One region of the Rhizobium sp. PvP014 genome, then DNA from elsewhere that is predicted to be linked to it. Evidence: predicted binding sites of a transcription regulator. Region 1 holds the regulator's gene; the other holds the start of a gene.
What was found. The regulator HrcA, encoded in region 1, represses chaperone genes, less so after heat shock. The targets are predictions, from matches to a motif close to GTTAGCACTCNCNNNNNGNGAGTGCTAAC.
Positions count from the first base shown of each region.

Region 1 (12,699 bases):
TCCGCCAGTGCATTCCCGGTTGCGAGCGGCTGGAGTGGATTTCGGACAACGAACTTGCCGCCAGTATCAAGGTTCGCTTTAGCCTGATCTCGCTCGGCCTTGCCGGCACGATCACGCTTTCGAACATCGATGCGGGAGAAAGCTACACGCTCTCCGCCGAGGGTCAGGGAAGCATTGCGGGCTTTGCCAAGGGCGCGGCTGACGTGCGGCTTGAGGAAGACGGGACTGAGACCGTGCTGCATTACATCGCGCGTGCGCAAACCGGAGGACGGATCTCGCAGCTCGGATCCAAGCTCGTGCGGTCGACAACCGAGAAGCTGGCAGCAAAGTTCTTTGCGGATTTCAACGCAGCGGTCATCGCCAAGACAGCGGAGGCCAGAACCGAGGGGGTCTGACCGCGGGTCGTCATCTGGCTGGAAGCGCAGCGTTGCTGGCCGGGGCGGGAACAACGGCCTGGTTGGCCGGAACGACTGACGGCGACGGCTTGACCGCGGCAGTGTTCTCCTTTTGCAGACGGACGGCCTCGCGCGCTTCGATCCGGGCCTGTCGGCGATGCTTGCCTTGGCTCCACCAGGTCACGAATGAGCCGAGCGCCATGCCGAACAGGACGGCCAGGAACAGCAGCAGAAACAGCGGCGCCGTCAGCGACAGGAGGCTGTCTTCCGGACGGAAGGGATTGAGCGCGAGCGTGACGCTTTGACGGTTGGCGACGGCCAGCACGATCAAAACGATGCCGAGGGGCACAAAGATCACGAGGCTCACGATCCTCTTGAACTTGGTCATGGTTTTCTCCCGGCAAGTGACAATCAAACGATGGATCGCCGTCATCGCTGCCGGCGTCCTGTGCAGAATAGAGGGCGGCGTCATGCTTTCAAGTGTGACGCCCGACCTTCGAGGCGATCAATCATCCTCGTCGGCAAGATCCGGGTTGAGGCGCTCGCGCAATTCCTTGCCCGTTTTGAAGAAGGGCACCCACTTCTCCTCGACAAAGACGCTTTCGCCTGTGCGCGGATTGCGCCCGGAGCGCGACGGACGGTTCTTTACCGAAAAGGCGCCGAAGCCACGCAGCTCGACCCGGTTTCCGCCGGCGAGAGCATCAGTGATCTCGTCGAGGACCGCATTGACGATATTCTCGACGTCACGATGGTAGAGATGCGGATTGCGCGCTGCAACGATCTGCACCAGTTCAGATTTGATCACTTCTGCCCCCTGAAAAAAGTTAGGTGCCCCCTGAAAAAATTAGGCTTTCAGTCGCTTCCAACCTGCCAAACGGAAACCAGACCGTCAAGGAACAACTTGTCGGAGCCGAAGATCCGAAGCGCTGCCGGGGAAAGCTGGTCGCCCAGTCCGGTCATGCGGAAAAACTGCGACACGGCACTGGCGAACCAGAATGAGGACGAGGACTTGCCATCCTTCCATTCCACTTCGGGCAGGCTTTTGGCAACGCCGCGGGTCTCCAGATAGGCGCGGACCTCGTCTTCGCCGCCGAGTTCATCGACCAGCTTGACGGCAAGCGCCTGACGGCCTGTGAAGATCGTACCGTCAGCGAGTTTCAGAACCTCATCGCGCGGCATGTTGCGGCGATCGGCCACGAGATCGACGAACCAAGCGTAGCTGTCCATCACCATATTGCGGATCATCGTCTTGGCTTCTTCGCTGGCAGGATGGAAGGGCGATGGCTCGGCCTTCAGCGGCGCCGACTTGATCTCCTCCAGCGACACGCCGATCTTTTTCAGCGCTTCATCGACCTGAGGGTACTGAAAGATGACGCCGATCGAGCCGGTGATGGAGCTTTCGCCGGCGACGATATGATCGCCAGCAGATGCAATCATGTAGCCGGCGGATGCGGCAAGGGTGCGGACCTGCGAGACGACGGGCTTGGTTTGCGCGATATGGCGGATGGCCTTGAAGATGCGCTCGCCGCCATAGGTCGTTCCGCCCGGAGAATTGATCGAGACGATGAGCGCTTTTGCCTGGCTGCTTTCGGCGATCTTCTCCAATCGCTCCAGCAATTCCCTGTCGTCGAGGATCATGCCTGAGATATCGACGCGGGCGACGTGCGCGACCGCGGAGTTGCCACTGGCGCCGACCGTGACCCGATACAGCGCGAAACCGATGCCGACGAGAAACACGAGGGCCGCAACCCGCCAGAAACTCAGTTTCCGACGCAACTGGCGCCGTTCAGCAATCCCCATCTGATCCATTCTCAATCCTCATAGCGAGCCAGCCCAAATAGGGTCCGGCTTTTTGTTTCAAGCGGGCATATCACGTTTTTATGTTGTCCATTATTGTTTGTTGAACGATAAAAACCATATTGAGGCCGCAGGTGAACAACTAGCGCCGCTTCCGTCGATCTCAACGCGGGCGGCCCAGTCATCTTTACGACAAATCTTGCCGGAAAGGACCGGACGAGCAGAATGCTGCAGCATATCCGCAACCCAGCCCTGGCCGGCGCTTCCCGTGCGATCGGGCAGTCGCCCGACGATATCTATCAGTCGGCACTTGCCCATTCCGCAAGGGTGCGCAAGCTCAAGATATTCCTGCCGATCAGTGCAGCCATCATCTCCGCCGCCTTTATCGGGGTGGCGATCGTGCGCGCCTATCTGCCGGAAAACCTGTCGATCGAAAGCGCGCGCATCGAGAATGGCAAGATCGTCATGGAACGGCCTGCGATTTCCGGCCGCAACAGCGACGGCATCAGCTATTCGATGATTGCCAACCGTGCATTGCAGGATATCCAGAACCCGAACATGATCAGCCTCGAAAACGTCAAGGCCGCCGTGCCGATCAATGATGAGGTCGTTGCCCGTGTCACGGCCGCCGGTGCCGACTTCGATCGTGGCGCCGACAAGCTGGATCTGACCAAACCATTCGACGTTAATTTATCCAACGGGATTACTGCGCGCTTCCAATCCGCCCGCCTCGATATACCGGGTGGATTGATGGATACGCCGGACCCGGTCAAAATCTCCATGGACGCGGGTTCCATTGTTGCGAACTCCCTGAAGATAACGGATAAGGGACACACAATCACCCTGATCGGCAAGGTTCAGGTCGACCTCGACCCTGCCCGCATCCGCAACCAAGGCAAATAGGGCACGGCCGCAATGACGAATCGACTCTTTCGTATCTCTTCCGCCGTGATGGCCACCGGACTCGTGTTCGGCCTTGCCTTCAGCGCGACCGCCCAGACCACCAGCAGCAAGATGGAAGGCTTGAAGCTTTCCAACGATGCGCCGATCCAGATCCAGAGCGACCAGCTGGAAATCAAGGATCAGGAAAAACGTGCCTTTTTCACCGGCAATGTGCAGGTGGTGCAGGGTACGACCACGATGAAGGCCGGCAAGATGACCGTGCTTTACAAAGGTGAAGGCGCTTCGGTGACCTCCGGCAGCACCGACATCGACAAGATCTTTCTCGACGACACCGTTTTCCTCACCTCGGGCACTCAGCAGGCGACCGCCGAAAAGGGCGAGTTCGACATGACCTCGCAGACCTTCGTGCTTTCCGGCAAGCAAGTCGTGCTTTCCGAAGGCGCCAACGTGTTTCGCGGCTGCAAGCTGACCGTGCAGATGGCGACCGGACAGGCGAAGCTCGATTCCTGCGGTGGCCGCGTGGAAATCATGCTCGACCCGAAGTCGCGACCTAAGCAATAGAAATCCAAGCCCTTGAAAATACCTTTCCTCTCCAACCGGTCCGCCGACCGGTCGCCCGTGACCGAACCTTTCATTGCACGCGACAAGGCGCGCTATGAGGGTACGCTGGTGGCGCATGGTCTTTCCAAGACCTATGACACGCGGCGCGTGGTGAACGGCGTATCGCTGGTCGTTCGCAAGGGCGAGGCTGTCGGCCTGCTCGGACCGAACGGCGCCGGCAAGACGACGTGTTTCTACATGATCACTGGGCTTGTGCCTGTCGATGAGGGCATGATTGCCATCAATGGCAACGAGGTGACGCATATGCCGATGTATCGGCGCGCGCGTCTCGGCGTCGGCTACCTGCCGCAGGAAGCCTCGATCTTTCGCGGACTGTCCGTCGAAGACAATATCCGGGCGGTTCTCGAAGTGCACGAACCGAACCGCGACAAGCGCGAAGCGAAGCTCGACGAGTTGCTGGAAGAATTCCACATCAGCCAGTTGCGCAAGTCCGCGGCTGTCGCGTTGTCGGGTGGCGAACGGCGTCGCCTCGAGATCGCCCGCGCGCTGGCGACCGACCCTGCCTTCATGCTGCTGGACGAGCCGTTTGCCGGTGTCGACCCGATTTCCGTTTCCGACATCCAGAACCTGGTTCGCCACTTGACGGCGCGCGGTATCGGGGTACTGATAACGGATCACAACGTCCGCGAAACGCTGGGTCTCATCGATCGCGCCTACATTATTCACGCAGGCGAAGTCCTGACGCATGGCAGGGCCGACGATATCGTCAACAATCCGGATGTTCGTCGTCTTTACCTTGGCGACAAGTTCAGCCTCTGAGGCCAGAAAGAATCCACTTTCCCGCTTCGTGCCGCTTGACCAAATCTATCAAAAAAGCAATTCTTGTGCCAGTTGAAGGATGGCACCGATAATCTCGGTGTCTTCCTCTCGACTATCGTGCGATGACCGCATGATTTTAAGGAGATCACGGGAGTTTCGCGTCCGCCATGGGGTTATCTGCCAGTCTTTTTCTGCGACAGAGCCAATCGCTGGTGATGACACCGCAGCTGATGCAGTCCATTCAGCTGCTGCAGATGACGCATTTTGAACTCAACCAGTTCATCGCCCAGGAAGTCGAGAAAAATCCGCTGCTCGAAATAGCGGCAGGCGACGGCGATGGTGATGCGGATTTAGGCGCGCTTGATCCCCGCGATCTGGAATTTTCCGGTTCGCGCGAGGATGACGGACAGTTCGAAGGCCAATCGGCGGCGCAAGCCGATGTCGGCTCCCTCGACTGGTATGAGAGCGCAACCCGCGACGGCACGGCCAAGCTTGGCGATCACCTCGATGCCAGCCTTGAAAACGTGTTTCCCGACGACGCACCGGCACAGCGGCCGGACGCGCCCGAACTTCTCGGCCAGTGGAAATCGATGCCCGGCGGCGATGCCGGCGAGGACTACGACCTCGACGATTTCGTTGCGGGTCAGGTGACCCTGCGCGATCATCTCGGACAACAGCTGCCTTTCGTGGTGACCACCCCGGGCGACCGGTTGATCGCCCAGGACCTGCTCGACCAGTTGGACGATGCCGGCTATTTCCAGGGCGACATCGAAGAGGTCGCGGCCCGTCTCGGCAAGGCGCCGGAGGCGGTAGAGGCCGTTCTCATTCAGCTGCAAACCTTCGATCCACCCGGGGTATTTTGCCGTAGCCTGAGCGAATGCCTGGCGATCCAGCTGCGCCAGAACGACCGGCTGGACCCGGCCATGGCAGCGCTGATCGATCACCTCGATCTTCTCGCCAAGCGTGACTTTGCGTCTCTGCGCAAGATCTGCGGCGTGGACGACGAAGATCTGATCGACATGATGGCTGAAATCCGCAAGCTCAACCCGAAGCCGGGTGCGGGCTTCGAGGGCGGGTTCTCGCAGTCTATCTCACCTGATGTCGTGGTCCGGCCATCGCTTGATGGTGGATGGAACGTCGAACTCAATCCCGATACCCTGCCGCGCGTTTTGGTCAACCAGACCTATTTCAACACGGTCTCCAAACACTGCCCGAAGAACGGCGAAGATCACAATTTTCTGTCGGACTGCATGCAGACGGCGAACTGGCTCGCCCGCAGCCTCGACCAGCGCGCCAAGACGATCATGAAAGTGGCAAGCGAGATCGTACGCCAGCAGGATGCCTTCCTGCTGCACGGCGTCGATCACCTGCGACCACTCAACCTGAAGACGGTGGCAGAGGCCATCAAGATGCACGAATCCACCGTCAGCCGCGTCACCTCCAACAAGTATGTGCTGACGCCACGCGGCCTGTTCGAACTGAAATACTTCTTCACAGTGTCGATCGGCTCGGCGGAAGAAGGTGGAGACACCCATTCGGCCGAATCGGTGCGGCATCGCATCCGATTGTTGATTTCTCAGGAGCTGCCGAGTGCCGTCCTGTCGGATGACGACATTGTCATCAGCCTCAAACAGGGCGGTGTCGAACTTGCGCGCCGGACGGTGGCGAAATATCGCGAGGCGATGAATATTCCGTCATCGGTGCAACGCAGGCGGGAAAAGCGCGCCATCGCGAAACTGGCAGCGTTCTAGCCTCACATATCGAGGGCAGTCATAGGCGACCCGGTATTCGCCACACGTGCCGCACAGATTGACATTCCGTTAATGGCAGTTTAGAGACCCGCCGCAACCTGACCGGGCGACACGGGATCTAAACCAATTCCCAAACCAATTTGGCCCTGCCATTCGTGAACCGCTTGGATCAAGAGGCCGGTTGGCGTAGACTGGAACATGCAAGTCACGACAATAAGGAGTAACTCCATGAGTGTGCGTGTATCCGGTAAACATATGGAAATCGGCGACTCGTTTCGACAGAAGATCGAGGACCACATCGGCGGTGCAGTGACCAAATACTTCGACGGGGGGTATTCGGGTCAGGTGATCGTCGAGAAGTCCGGCTCGCGTTTTTCGGCAGATTGCAAGGTGCATCTCGATACCGGGATCGTCCTGCATGCGGCCGGAGAAGCGAATGATCCACAGGCAAGTTTCGATGCTGCAGCGGAGCGGATCGAAAAACGCCTTCGTCGCTACAAGCGTCGACTGAAGGACCATCACGCCGGCAATCACGCGAACGGTTTTTCCGAAGTGGCTTACACGGTCATGGACCGGGTACCGGATGAAGAAGACGACGTGCCAGACGATTTCGCACCGACAATCGTTGCGGAAAGCACGAAGCAGTTGATGACCATGTCCGTTGCGACCGCCGTGATGGCGCTCGACATGACGGACGAACCGGTCCTGTTGTTCCGCAGCCCTGGAAAGGAGCTGAACATCGTGTACCGGCGCAATGACGGAAATATCGGTTGGATCGATTCCACCGGTATGAAGAACTAAAAACTCTCGGGAGAGCGCCTTTGGCGCTCTCTTCGCCCTTCGCGGCAAAAGGATGATAAGAATGGCTTTGGCGGATTTGCTGCAGCAAGATGCGATTGTTCCTGCCCTTAAAGTGACCTCCAAGAAGCAGCTTCTTCAGGAACTTGCTGTGAAAGCGGCCAAGCTGACGGGTGTTCCCGAGCGGGAGATCTTCGACGTCATCCTGCAACGGGAGCGGCTGGGGTCGACGGGCGTTGGCCACGGCATTGCCATCCCACATGGCAAGCTCAGCAGCATATCGTCCATCAAGGGCGTGTTCGCCCGCCTGGAATCGCCGATCGATTTCGAAGCGCTTGATGACGAGCCGGTCGATCTTGTGTTCCTGCTGCTCGCCCCAGAGGGCGCCGGCGCCGACCACCTGAAGGCGCTTTCGCGTATTGCCCGCGTATTGCGCGATCAGGATCTCGTCGCCAAGCTTCGCAAGACCGATTCCGCGTCGGCAATCTACGCCTTTCTGAATGCAGAACAGGCAAACCACGCCGCCTGAGGCGGCTCTATACTCCTTTTCTATAGAGTAAAGCCGCCCGTTCGCCCTCGAATGGAGCGGCTAATCTTGTTTTCGAGCCCTCTTTAGAATTGCCTTTTGTCAAATACGCCACATGTCTTTCCCGTTGAAGGAGATAGACATGAATGACGACATACGTGCCAGGATCGCTGCGAATGACAGACTGCTCAAGGCGGTTATCATCCTGCTGGCGATCAAGGATCCCCATCTTCTCGATGAGCTCGATGCAATCTTCAAAATTGCCGATGGTCAGGAGGGACTGATCGGCGATGCGGACAAGAAGACCCGAGCCCATCTCAATTCGGAACTGGCCCTGATCCGTTCCCTGGCGCATGTTTCGCTGGATACGACGCACTGATCCTTACCCGCGGTCGCCAAACGCAAATGGGCGCCCGAGGCGCCCATTTTTCTTGGAAAGGCTCTGAGGAGCTCAGTCCTTCTTGTCTTCAGCCGCCGCTGCTTCAACCTTCGGGCCGCCCTTGGCGACGCCGACCATGGCCGGGCGCAAGACGCGTTCGCCAATAATGAAGCCGGCCTGGACGACCTGCATGACAGTGTTGTTGGGTACGTCCGCATTCGGGATCTCGAACATGGCCTGATGGAAGTTCGGATCGAACTTCTCGCCTTCGGCATCGATCTTCTTGACGCCGTGCCGCTCGAGTGTCGACAGCATGCCACGCTCGGTCATTTCGACGCCTTCAAGCAGGCTCGTCAGCGTCGCATCGGCTCCGGCACGCTTGTCTGCCGGAACAGTGTCGAGCGCGCGGCGCAGATTGTCCGAGACGGCCAGCATGTCGCGGGCAAAGCCCGAGACGGCGTAGGACTTGGCATCCTTCACTTCACGCTCGGTGCGGCGGCGAAGGTTGTCCATTTCTGCGGCAAGCCGCATGAAACGATCGCGCAGATCGGAATTTTCGGCCTTGAGCACATCGATCGGATCGGGCTCCTGCGCGAAGAAGGCTTCCCCTGCGCTCTGATCGGCGGCGTCTTCGAGAGCGGACGCCACGGCTTCCGCCGTGTTTTCGACAGCAGCTGCGTCAGGTCCGTTCTTCTTGGTTTCGTCGGTCATGACGGTCTCCGGTGCGTATTGAAATCTGGAAGGGTGGTTGCGCCCGATATCGAGGTTCGGGGCGAAAAAATCAAGGCCTTGGGAACATCCTAGCGGGATAGCCTTGCAAGCAGCTGCGCCGTGTAATCCACCATCGGCACGATGCGCGAGTAATTCAGCCGGGTTGGGCCGATCACGCCGACCGCGCCGACGATGCGTTCCTCGCCATCACGATAGGGCGCAACGATGAGCGAGGAGCCGGACAGGGAGAACAGTTTGTTTTCCGAACCGATAAAGATCCGCACGCCCGGTCCCTTTTCGGCAAGGTCGAGGATCTCGATCAGGCTGTCCTTCTTTTCGAGATCGTCAAACAGCAGACGCAGCCGATCGAGATCGCTGACGTCAGCCAGACCTTCGAGAAGATTTGCCCGGCCGCGTACGATGAGCTGGCCCGGCTTTCCGTCCTCCTGATCACCAGACCAGAAAGCCAGACCACGCTCCACCAGATCATGCGACAGCGTGTGAAGCTCGCTTGCGACCTGTTCCTTCAGCATTTTCATCTGGCCGCGGAATTCCGGCAGCGTCTGGCCGGCGAGATGCGCGTTGAGGAAATTTGCGGCCTCGCCGAGCTGCGACGAGGTCACGCCTGCGGGCAGGTCGATAATCCGGTTCTCCACCTGATTATGATCGCCAACAAGGACGGCCAGCGCCTTGGTGGGCTCCAGGCGGATGAACTCGACATGTTTGAGGACGGGATCGTTCTTGGCGGTGATGACGATGCCGGCGCCGCGCGAGACGCCAGACAGCATCAGGCTTGCATCGGCCATCAGGTTTTCGAGCGTCTGATCGCGATCCGGCGGACGGATCTGCCGGTCGATGCTGGCGCGGTCTTCTTCCGAGAGATTGCCGACCTGCATGAAGGCATCGACAAAGAACCGCAGCCCTGTCTGAGTCGGCATGCGGCCTGCACTGATATGCGGCGAGTAGATGAGGCCGAGCTCTTCCAGATCGCTCATGACATTGCGCACGGAGGCTGGCGACAGCGACATGGGCAGAAGTCGCGACAGATTGCGCGAACCGACCGGCTCGCCGGATTCCAGATAGCTTTCCACGATGCGGCGAAAGATTTCCCGCGAACGATCATCAAGCACGGAGCCGTTGTCGCGACCCGTCAGTCCCGGAAATACCATTGGCCCCTTTACCATGCTGCTGATCTCATCTCCCAGATATAGTCGCTCACTTGCGCATCCGCAAAAGGGAAATTCTTTGCAAATGACGGCTCCGAGCCTTAGAAGGCGGAAACAATAATCCAGGGAGTGACGGATGCGGCCTTCAGGCAGACAGACAAATCAGATGCGCAAGATCTCGTTCGAGCGCAATTTCTCCAAGCATGCCGAGGGCTCCTGTCTCGTCAAGTTCGGCGATACCCATGTTCTGTGCACCGCAAGCCTTGAAGAAAAGACGCCGCCGTGGCTGCGCAATTCCGGCAAGGGCTGGGTCACCGCCGAATACGGAATGCTGCCGCGCGCCACCGGCGACCGGATGAAGCGCGAGGCTGCGACCGGCAAGCAGGGTGGCCGTACCCAGGAAATCCAGCGCCTGATCGGCCGTTCGCTGCGCGCCGTGGTCGACCTTTCCGCGCTTGGTGAAAAGCAGATCACCATCGACTGCGACGTGATCCAGGCCGATGGCGGCACCCGCACGGCGGCCATCACCGGTGGCTGGCTGGCGCTGTACGATTGCCTGAAATGGATGGACACCCGCTCGATGATCAAGCTCGACAAGGTTCTGAAAGACCATGTCGCGGCGATCTCGTGCGGCATCTTTGCGAGCCAGCCGGTCATAGATCTCGACTACCTCGAGGATTCCGCCGCCGAGACCGACGCGAACTTCGTCATGACGGGTAGCGGCGGCATCGTCGAGATTCAGGGCACGGCCGAGGGTGCTCCCTTCAGCCAGGAGGAATTCCTCAACCTTTTGTCGCTGGCACAGGACGGCACCCGGGAACTGGTAGCTCTGCAGAAGCAGGCGATCGGCGGCTGATTTCAACGCTGGCTGATCCATGAGTTGCGAGGGGCAGTCTTCCTTTCCGGAGAGACTACCTCTCGATCGAACCTCCTCCCCCGCCTTCATGGCGGGGCAGCATCAGACAAGGGAGCCACTGTTTTGATCGACGGCATTCTCGAAACAGCGCTCTATGTCGATGATCTCGATGCGGCGGAAGCCTTTTACGGTGAACTGCTCGGGCTTGAGCGGGTGCTGCGGGCCGGCGATCGCCACGTGTTTTACCGATGCGGACCCGGCATCCTGTTGATCTTCAATCGCGCCGAAACGCTGAAGCCGCCGCCTGATGATGCGCTGCCGGTTCCGCCGCACGGCACGCCAGGACCCGGGCATGTGTGCTTTCGTATGGACGGCCCGGCGATTGACAGAATGGTCGAAAAGCTCAACAAGGCGGGCATCGTGATTGAAAGCGATTTTCGCTGGCCAACCGGCGCCCGATCCCTCTATTTCCGCGACCCGGCCGGCAACAGTCTGGAATGCGCAGAGCCGAGGCTCTGGAATCTATAGGAACCTTCATGCGCAAGCTTGAGACGAAAACGATCGTCGTTGCCAGCCACAATGCCGGCAAGATCCGCGAGATTGCCGAATTGATCGGTCCGTTCGGCTTTTCGGCAAAGTCCGCGGCCGAACTGAAGTTCGAGGAACCGGACGAGACCGGCACGACGTTTGAGGAAAATGCGGCGATCAAGGCGCTTGCCTCTGCCAAGGCCTCGGGCCTGCCCGCCCTTTCCGACGACAGCGGCATTGTCATCGATGCGCTGGACGGCGCTCCCGGTGTCTATACCGCCAACTGGGCCGAGCGCGAGGATGGCACACGCGATTTCGCGATGGCGATGCAGAAGGTGGAAGATGCGCTGCAGAAAAAAGGTGCGACCACGCCCGACAAGCGCAGCTGCCGTTTTGTGAGCGTTCTCTGCCTTGCCTGGCCGGACGGCCACACCGAACTCTTCCGCGGCGATGTCGAAGGCGTTGTCGCCTGGCCGCCGCGTGGTGCTGCCGGTTTCGGTTACGACCCGATCTTCCAGCCGGAAGGCCACGAGACCACGTTTGGCGAAATGACCAGCGAGGAAAAGCACGGCTGGAAGCCTGGCGATGAGCACGCGCTTTCGCACCGGGCCCGCGCGTTCAAGCTGTTCGTCGAAACCTGCCTGGAGGCCTGATCCCCATTGAACGCCGTCGCTCCCCTTTTTCCCGGCATGCTGCTACCCGACACGGGTGAGCCGGGCTTCGGCGTTTACGTGCACTGGCCGTTTTGCGCGGCCAAATGCCCCTATTGCGATTTCAACAGCCATGTCCGCCACCAGCCCGTGGATCAGCTCCGCTACACCGCCGCGTTTCTGAAAGAGATGGAAACGATGCGCAAGATGAGCGGACCGAAGACGGTCACGAGCATCTTTCTGGGCGGCGGTACGCCTTCGCTGATGGATCCTTCAACCGTCGGGGCGATCCTCAACGGGATCGCGCAGCACTGGCATGTGCCTGACGGGATCGAGATCACGATGGAAGCCAACCCTTCCAGCGTCGAGGCGGAACGCTTTCGAGGCTACAGGGCTGCCGGCATCAACCGGGTCTCGATGGGCGTGCAGGCTCTCAACGATACGGATCTCAAATTCCTCGGCCGCCTGCATGACGTGGCAGACGCGCTGAAGGCGATCAAGCTGGCGCGCGAGATCTTTCCGCGCATGTCGTTCGACCTGATCTACGCCCGGCCGAAGCAGACGGTGGAGGCCTGGGAGGCGGAGCTGAAGCAGGCCATTTCCTACGCCGTCGATCACCTTTCCCTCTATCAGCTGACGATCGAGGAAGGCACGCCATTCTACGGCCTCCACAAGGCCGGCAAGCTGATCGTTCCAGATGATGAGCAGTCGGCGCTGCTCTACGAGGCGACGCAGGAGATTACCGCAGCGCATGGCATGCCGGCCTACGAGGTTTCCAACCATGCGAAACCCGGCGCCGAAAGCCGGCACAACCTGACCTACTGGCGCTATGGCGATTATGCCGGCATCGGCCCCGGTG
Region 1 is NZ_JAGIOT010000002.1:3,113,526-3,126,224, reverse strand. It holds gene J3A65_RS19695 (carbon monoxide dehydrogenase subunit G) at 1-395, shown strand, start outside; gene J3A65_RS19690 (lipopolysaccharide assembly protein LapA domain-containing protein) at 406-783, opposite strand; gene J3A65_RS19685 (integration host factor subunit beta) at 901-1,200, opposite strand; gene sppA (signal peptide peptidase SppA) at 1,248-2,204, opposite strand; gene lptC (LPS export ABC transporter periplasmic protein LptC) at 2,418-3,095, shown strand; gene J3A65_RS19670 (LptA/OstA family protein) at 3,108-3,656, shown strand; gene lptB (LPS export ABC transporter ATP-binding protein) at 3,714-4,475, shown strand; gene rpoN (RNA polymerase factor sigma-54) at 4,643-6,226, shown strand; gene raiA (ribosome-associated translation inhibitor RaiA) at 6,455-7,027, shown strand; gene ptsN (PTS IIA-like nitrogen regulatory protein PtsN) at 7,089-7,553, shown strand; gene J3A65_RS19645 (hypothetical protein) at 7,693-7,929, shown strand; gene grpE (nucleotide exchange factor GrpE) at 8,002-8,640, opposite strand; gene hrcA (heat-inducible transcriptional repressor HrcA) at 8,730-9,809, opposite strand; gene rph (ribonuclease PH) at 9,943-10,662, shown strand; gene J3A65_RS19625 (VOC family protein) at 10,786-11,190, shown strand; gene rdgB (RdgB/HAM1 family non-canonical purine NTP pyrophosphatase) at 11,199-11,843, shown strand; gene hemW (radical SAM family heme chaperone HemW) at 11,880-12,699, shown strand, end outside.

Region 2 (5,278 bases), 380 kb from region 1:
GTGACGACGGCGCTTGCGCCCAGCCAGTCGGTCAGGATCGTCTTCACGAAATCCTCGGCCGAACGGGTCGCGAAGTCGCGATCGAACGGGTACTCGATGACCGAGCGGAACCCCATCGCTTCCAAGAGCCGTGCCTTGAGTGGCGCCGGCGTCAGCCGGAAGACAGGCTGGTCGGGCTTGAAGACGGTGCGCGGATGCGGCTCGAAGGTCAGAACGAGTGCTGGCACGCCGCGGCTGGCGGCAAGCTCCAGCGCACGATCGAGCACGCTGCGATGGCCGCGATGGACGCCATCGAAATTGCCGATCGCGACGACGCCGCCCTTCAGGCTTTCGGGCAGCGGCTCCTTCATTTCGTTGCGGTGAAATACGGTCATGACAGGTTCCGGATCAGGCGAGGCGCGGCATCCAGAATTTTGGCGCCGCGTTCTCGCTTTTCAGCCATTCCTGCATGATCGCCTCATCGGTTTCGCCATCGACGGAATATTCCGCGATGTGAATGCCGGCACTGATATAAAGCAGGTCGAGGCCTTGCGAAAGCGCGCCACGAACATCGGTCGGCATGCCGTCGCCGATCGCGAGAACCCTCGCCTTGTCGACATCGCCGCGCTCCTGGCGGGCAATCGAGAGCGCCTCGTCGTAGATCGGCTTGTGCGGCTTGCCGGCCACGCGCACCTGGCCGCCGAGTTGTTCGTAATAGGCGGCGACCGCACCGGCGCAGGGGATGATCCGGTGACCGCGCTCGACCACCAGATCCGGGTTCGCGCAGATCATCGGCACGTCGCGGTTGATGAAGGTGGTCAGCATCTGGGTATAGTCTTCGGGCACTTCCTTCTCGTCGTCGAAGAAGCCGGTGCAGACGACGCAATCGGCGTCGGCTTCAGAAACGATCTCGATACCCAGTCCATCGAAGAAGTTGAGGTCGCGTTCAGGCCCCAGCAGAAACACCTTCTTCGGGCCTTCGGCGACCAGATGCCGGGTGACATCGCCAGACGTGACGATCCGGTCATAGGTTCCATCGGGAACACCGAGGTGCCTCATCTGTTCGATGACGCCGGGTGCGGGACGCGGCGAGTTGGTGATCAGGACGACAGTGGCGCCGGCTTCTCTGGCGGCGGCCAGGGCCGTGCAGGAATGCTGGAAGGCTTCGACGCCGTTATGGACCACGCCCCAGACGTCCGAAAGCACGACATCGTAGCCCTCGATCACGTCGTTCAAATTCTGGATGCGATTTGCCATGTCAAAAGTTCCTGCCGGTTTTGCCTGCTCGATTAGGAGGCTGACATCGCAAACCGTTGGCGAGATTACAAGGGAGAAGGCGGTGAAAGCGGGCCGCGCGACGTAGATCCCGGCAAAACTTCATATTTTTGCAATGATACGATCCTCACGACATCAGGAAGATCTGGGCGAGAAAACCCGCCGCCGCGCTGATGGCGAGCACCGGCACCATGCCGAGCTTCAGGACGAACAGCATGATGGCGGAGGCTGCGAAAAGCAAAAGAGCGACGGGATCGAGGCTGGACCAGACCGGGACGGAAAGGCCAAATGCTGCTGGCGCAAAGAGATCGACGTGGCGAACCTCTCTGAACAGAACATGCAGGCCGAACCAGATCGCGAGGTTGAGGATGACGCCGACGACCGCGGCGGTGATGACAGACAGCGCGCCGGAGAAAAGGGCGTTGCCGCGCAGGCGCTCGATCAGAGGGGCGCCCGCAAAGATGAAGACGAAGCTCGGCACGAAGGTTGCCCAGGCGACAAGCAGGCCGCCGATTATTCCGCCCGTGACGGGGCCGAGACCGGAGGCTTCGCGGAAGCCGACGAGGAACCCGACAAAGGACAGAACCAGCACGAGCGGGCCCGGCGTGGTTTCGGCAAGCGCCAGTCCGTCCAGCATCTCGCCCGGCTTCAGCCAGCCGTAATCGGCGACTGCAACCTGCGCCACATAGGCCAGCACCGCATAGGCGCCGCCGAAGGTGACCAGTGCCATCTTGGAGAAAAACGCGAACAGGCTGGACAGGCTTTCCGGCGCACCGAAGGCCCAGAGCGCCAGAACAGGCGACTGCCAGACAAGGATCCAGAATACAAGCGTTGCGATCGTGCGGGCGACACCAGGTGTTTTCGCGCCGGGATGACTGTCCTCTTTGGCGACGCTGCCTTGCGGTTGCTGCCCCCCTGCCCGCGTCATCAGATAGCCTGCGAGACCGGCCACAAACACGACGAGCGGAAACGGCAGGCTGAAGAAGAACAGGGCTATGAAGGCAACGGCCGCGACCCCGCGCAGGAAGGTAGTCTTCAACGTTCGGCGTCCGAGGCGGATCACTGCCTCCACCACGATTGCAAGGACCGCCGCCTTCAGGCCGAAGAACAGGCCGGCAAGCCATGTCGCATCCTGATAGAGGACGTAAGCTGCTGAGAGACCCAGAATGATGGCGAGGCCGGGAAGGACGAAAAGCAGGCCGGAGACGATGCCACCGCGCACGCCGAATAGAAGCCAGCCGATATAGGTGGCTAGCTGCTGCGCTTCCGGGCCGGGCAGCAGCATGCAGTAGTTAAGGGCGTGCAGAAACCGCTCTTCCGAGAGCCAGCGTCTTTCTTCCACCAAAGTCTTGTGCATCATGCCGATCTGTCCGGCAGGCCCTCCGAAACTGAGGGCACCGATCCGGGCAAACACGGCCACGAGCTCACGAAAGCTCGGCGCTGCGCCCGGGTTTTGGTCGTTAAGCGTATTCTGCATGGCCGCTCCCTGAGCCCTGAATTTTTCAAGCCCGTTCTTGACTCAGCTCGCAGCCATCCTTATCTCGGGTCTCGTTAGCACTCTCGATAGATGAGTGCTAAACGTCACTCCGCGGGTCCTTGAGACCCGTCCATGTCATTTGATCGAGGGATTAGACAATGACAAGCACCAATTTTCGCCCCCTGCACGACCGCGTTGTAGTCAAGCGCGTCGAGTCTGAAGAAAAGACCAAGGGCGGCATCATCATTCCCGATACCGCCAAGGAAAAGCCAGCTGAAGGCGAAATCATCGCCGTTGGTCCTGGCGCCCGCGACGAAAGCGGCAAGCAGGTTGCACTCGACGTCAAGGTCGGCGACCGCGTTCTGTTCGGCAAGTGGTCGGGCACCGAAGTCAAGCTCGATGGCGTCGACCTTCTGATCATGAAGGAAGCCGACATCATGGGCATCATCGGCTGATTTTAGCCGACTGCTCTTCTTCCAATATTTGCTGACACCCCTTTTCAGGAGTTCCCAACATGGCAGCTAAAGAAATCAAGTTTGGCCGCACCGCGCGCGAAAAGATGCTTCACGGCGTCGATATCCTCGCTGACGCAGTGAAGGTCACGCTCGGCCCCAAGGGTCGTAACGTCATCATCGACAAGTCCTTCGGCGCTCCGCGCATCACCAAGGACGGTGTTTCGGTCGCCAAGGAAATCGAACTTGAAGACAAGTTCGAAAACATGGGCGCCCAGATGGTCCGCGAAGTTGCTTCGAAGACCAACGACATCGCCGGCGACGGCACAACGACTGCTACCGTTCTTGCACAGGCCATCGTTCGCGAAGGCAACAAGGCCGTTGCAGCCGGCATGAACCCGATGGACCTGAAGCGCGGCATCGATCTCGCCGTTGCGGAAGTCGTCAAGGATCTCCAGGCCAACGCCAAGAAGATCTCGACTTCGGAAGAAGTTGCACAGGTCGGCACGATTTCGGCAAACGGCGACGCACAGGTCGGCCGTGACATTGCTGAAGCCATGCAGAAGGTCGGCAACGAAGGTGTTATCACCGTCGAAGAAGCCAAGACCGCTGAAACCGAACTCGAAGTCGTCGAAGGCATGCAGTTCGACCGCGGCTACCTGTCACCTTACTTCGTGACCAACCCGGAAAAGATGGTCGCCGATCTCGACGACGCTTACATCCTTCTGCACGAGAAGAAGCTTTCGAACCTTCAGGCCATGCTGCCTGTTCTCGAAGCTGTCGTTCAGACCGGCAAGCCGCTCCTCATCATCGCTGAAGACGTCGAAGGCGAAGCTCTTGCAACGCTCGTCGTCAACAAGCTGCGTGGCGGCCTGAAGATTGCTGCTGTCAAGGCTCCTGGCTTCGGCGATCGCCGCAAGGCCATGCTGGAAGACATCGCCATCCTGACGGGCGGCACTGTCATCTCCGAAGACCTCGGCATCAAGCTCGAAACCGTAACGCTCGACATGCTCGGCCGTTCGAAGAAGGTCTCGATCACCAAGGAAAACACGACGATCGTCGACGGCGCCGGTCAGAAGACCGACATCGAAGGCCGCGTTGCACAGATCAAGGCACAGATCGAAGAAACATCTTCGGACTATGACCGCGAGAAGCTGCAGGAACGTCTTGCCAAGCTCGCTGGCGGCGTTGCCGTCATCCGCGTCGGCGGTTCCACGGAAATCGAAGTCAAGGAACGCAAGGACCGCATCGACGACGCGCTCAACGCGACGCGCGCTGCCGTTCAGGAAGGCATCGTCCCAGGCGGCGGTACCGCACTCCTGCGCGCTTCGACCAAGATCACGTCCAAGGGCGCGAACGACGACCAGGAAGCCGGCATCAACATCGTCCGCAAGGCGCTGCAGTCGCTGGTTCGCCAGATCGCAACCAACGCTGGTGACGAAGCTTCGATCGTTGTCGGCAAGATCCTCGACGGCGACAGCGACAACTTCGGCTACAACGCCCAGACGTCGGAATATGGCGACATGATCGCCATGGGCATCGTCGACCCGGTCAAGGTCGTTCGCACGGCTCTGCAGAACGCAGCTTCGGTTGCTTCGCTGCTGATCACCACCGAAGCCATGATTGCCGAACTTCCTAAGAAGGAATCGGCTGGCGGCGGCATGGGCGGCGGCATGGGCGGAATGGGCGGAATGGACATGATGTGATCAGGCCGTAAGGTCTGCACATCTGATCCTTCAGGTTCAGTGTTTCGGAAAGGGCGTCGGGCAACCGGCGCCCTTTCTGCTATTGAGGCATACAGCATGCATAGCATTTCCCCCTCTGAACTTACCGAACGACAAGGACTGATAATTTTTATTCGTATAAAATAGTAATTCGGCAGTGACGCTCTTCTAAGCAACTTCACATTAACTGCGCTTAATCAAACACCAACGCGCAGGTTGCCATGAAGCACGTATCTTTGATCGGTAAATTTCTGACGCTCATGTCGTTCTTCGGCATATTCGTCGTCGCAACTGCCTTCTACAGCAGCAACAGCATTCGAACGCTGGATAGCGAGTATGGCGGGCTTCTCCAGCAGGAAAGCCTGGCAACT
Region 2 is NZ_JAGIOT010000002.1:3,495,230-3,500,507, reverse strand. It holds gene J3A65_RS21380 (bifunctional riboflavin kinase/FAD synthetase) at 1-374, opposite strand, end outside; gene J3A65_RS21375 (TIGR01459 family HAD-type hydrolase) at 388-1,236, opposite strand; gene chrA (chromate efflux transporter) at 1,382-2,731, opposite strand; gene groES (co-chaperone GroES) at 2,890-3,186, shown strand; gene groL (chaperonin GroEL) at 3,246-4,889, shown strand; gene J3A65_RS21355 (methyl-accepting chemotaxis protein) at 5,129-5,278, shown strand, end outside.
Region 2: a site for HrcA is predicted at 2,805-2,833, ahead of groES (co-chaperone GroES). Genes of this name have one in related genera too.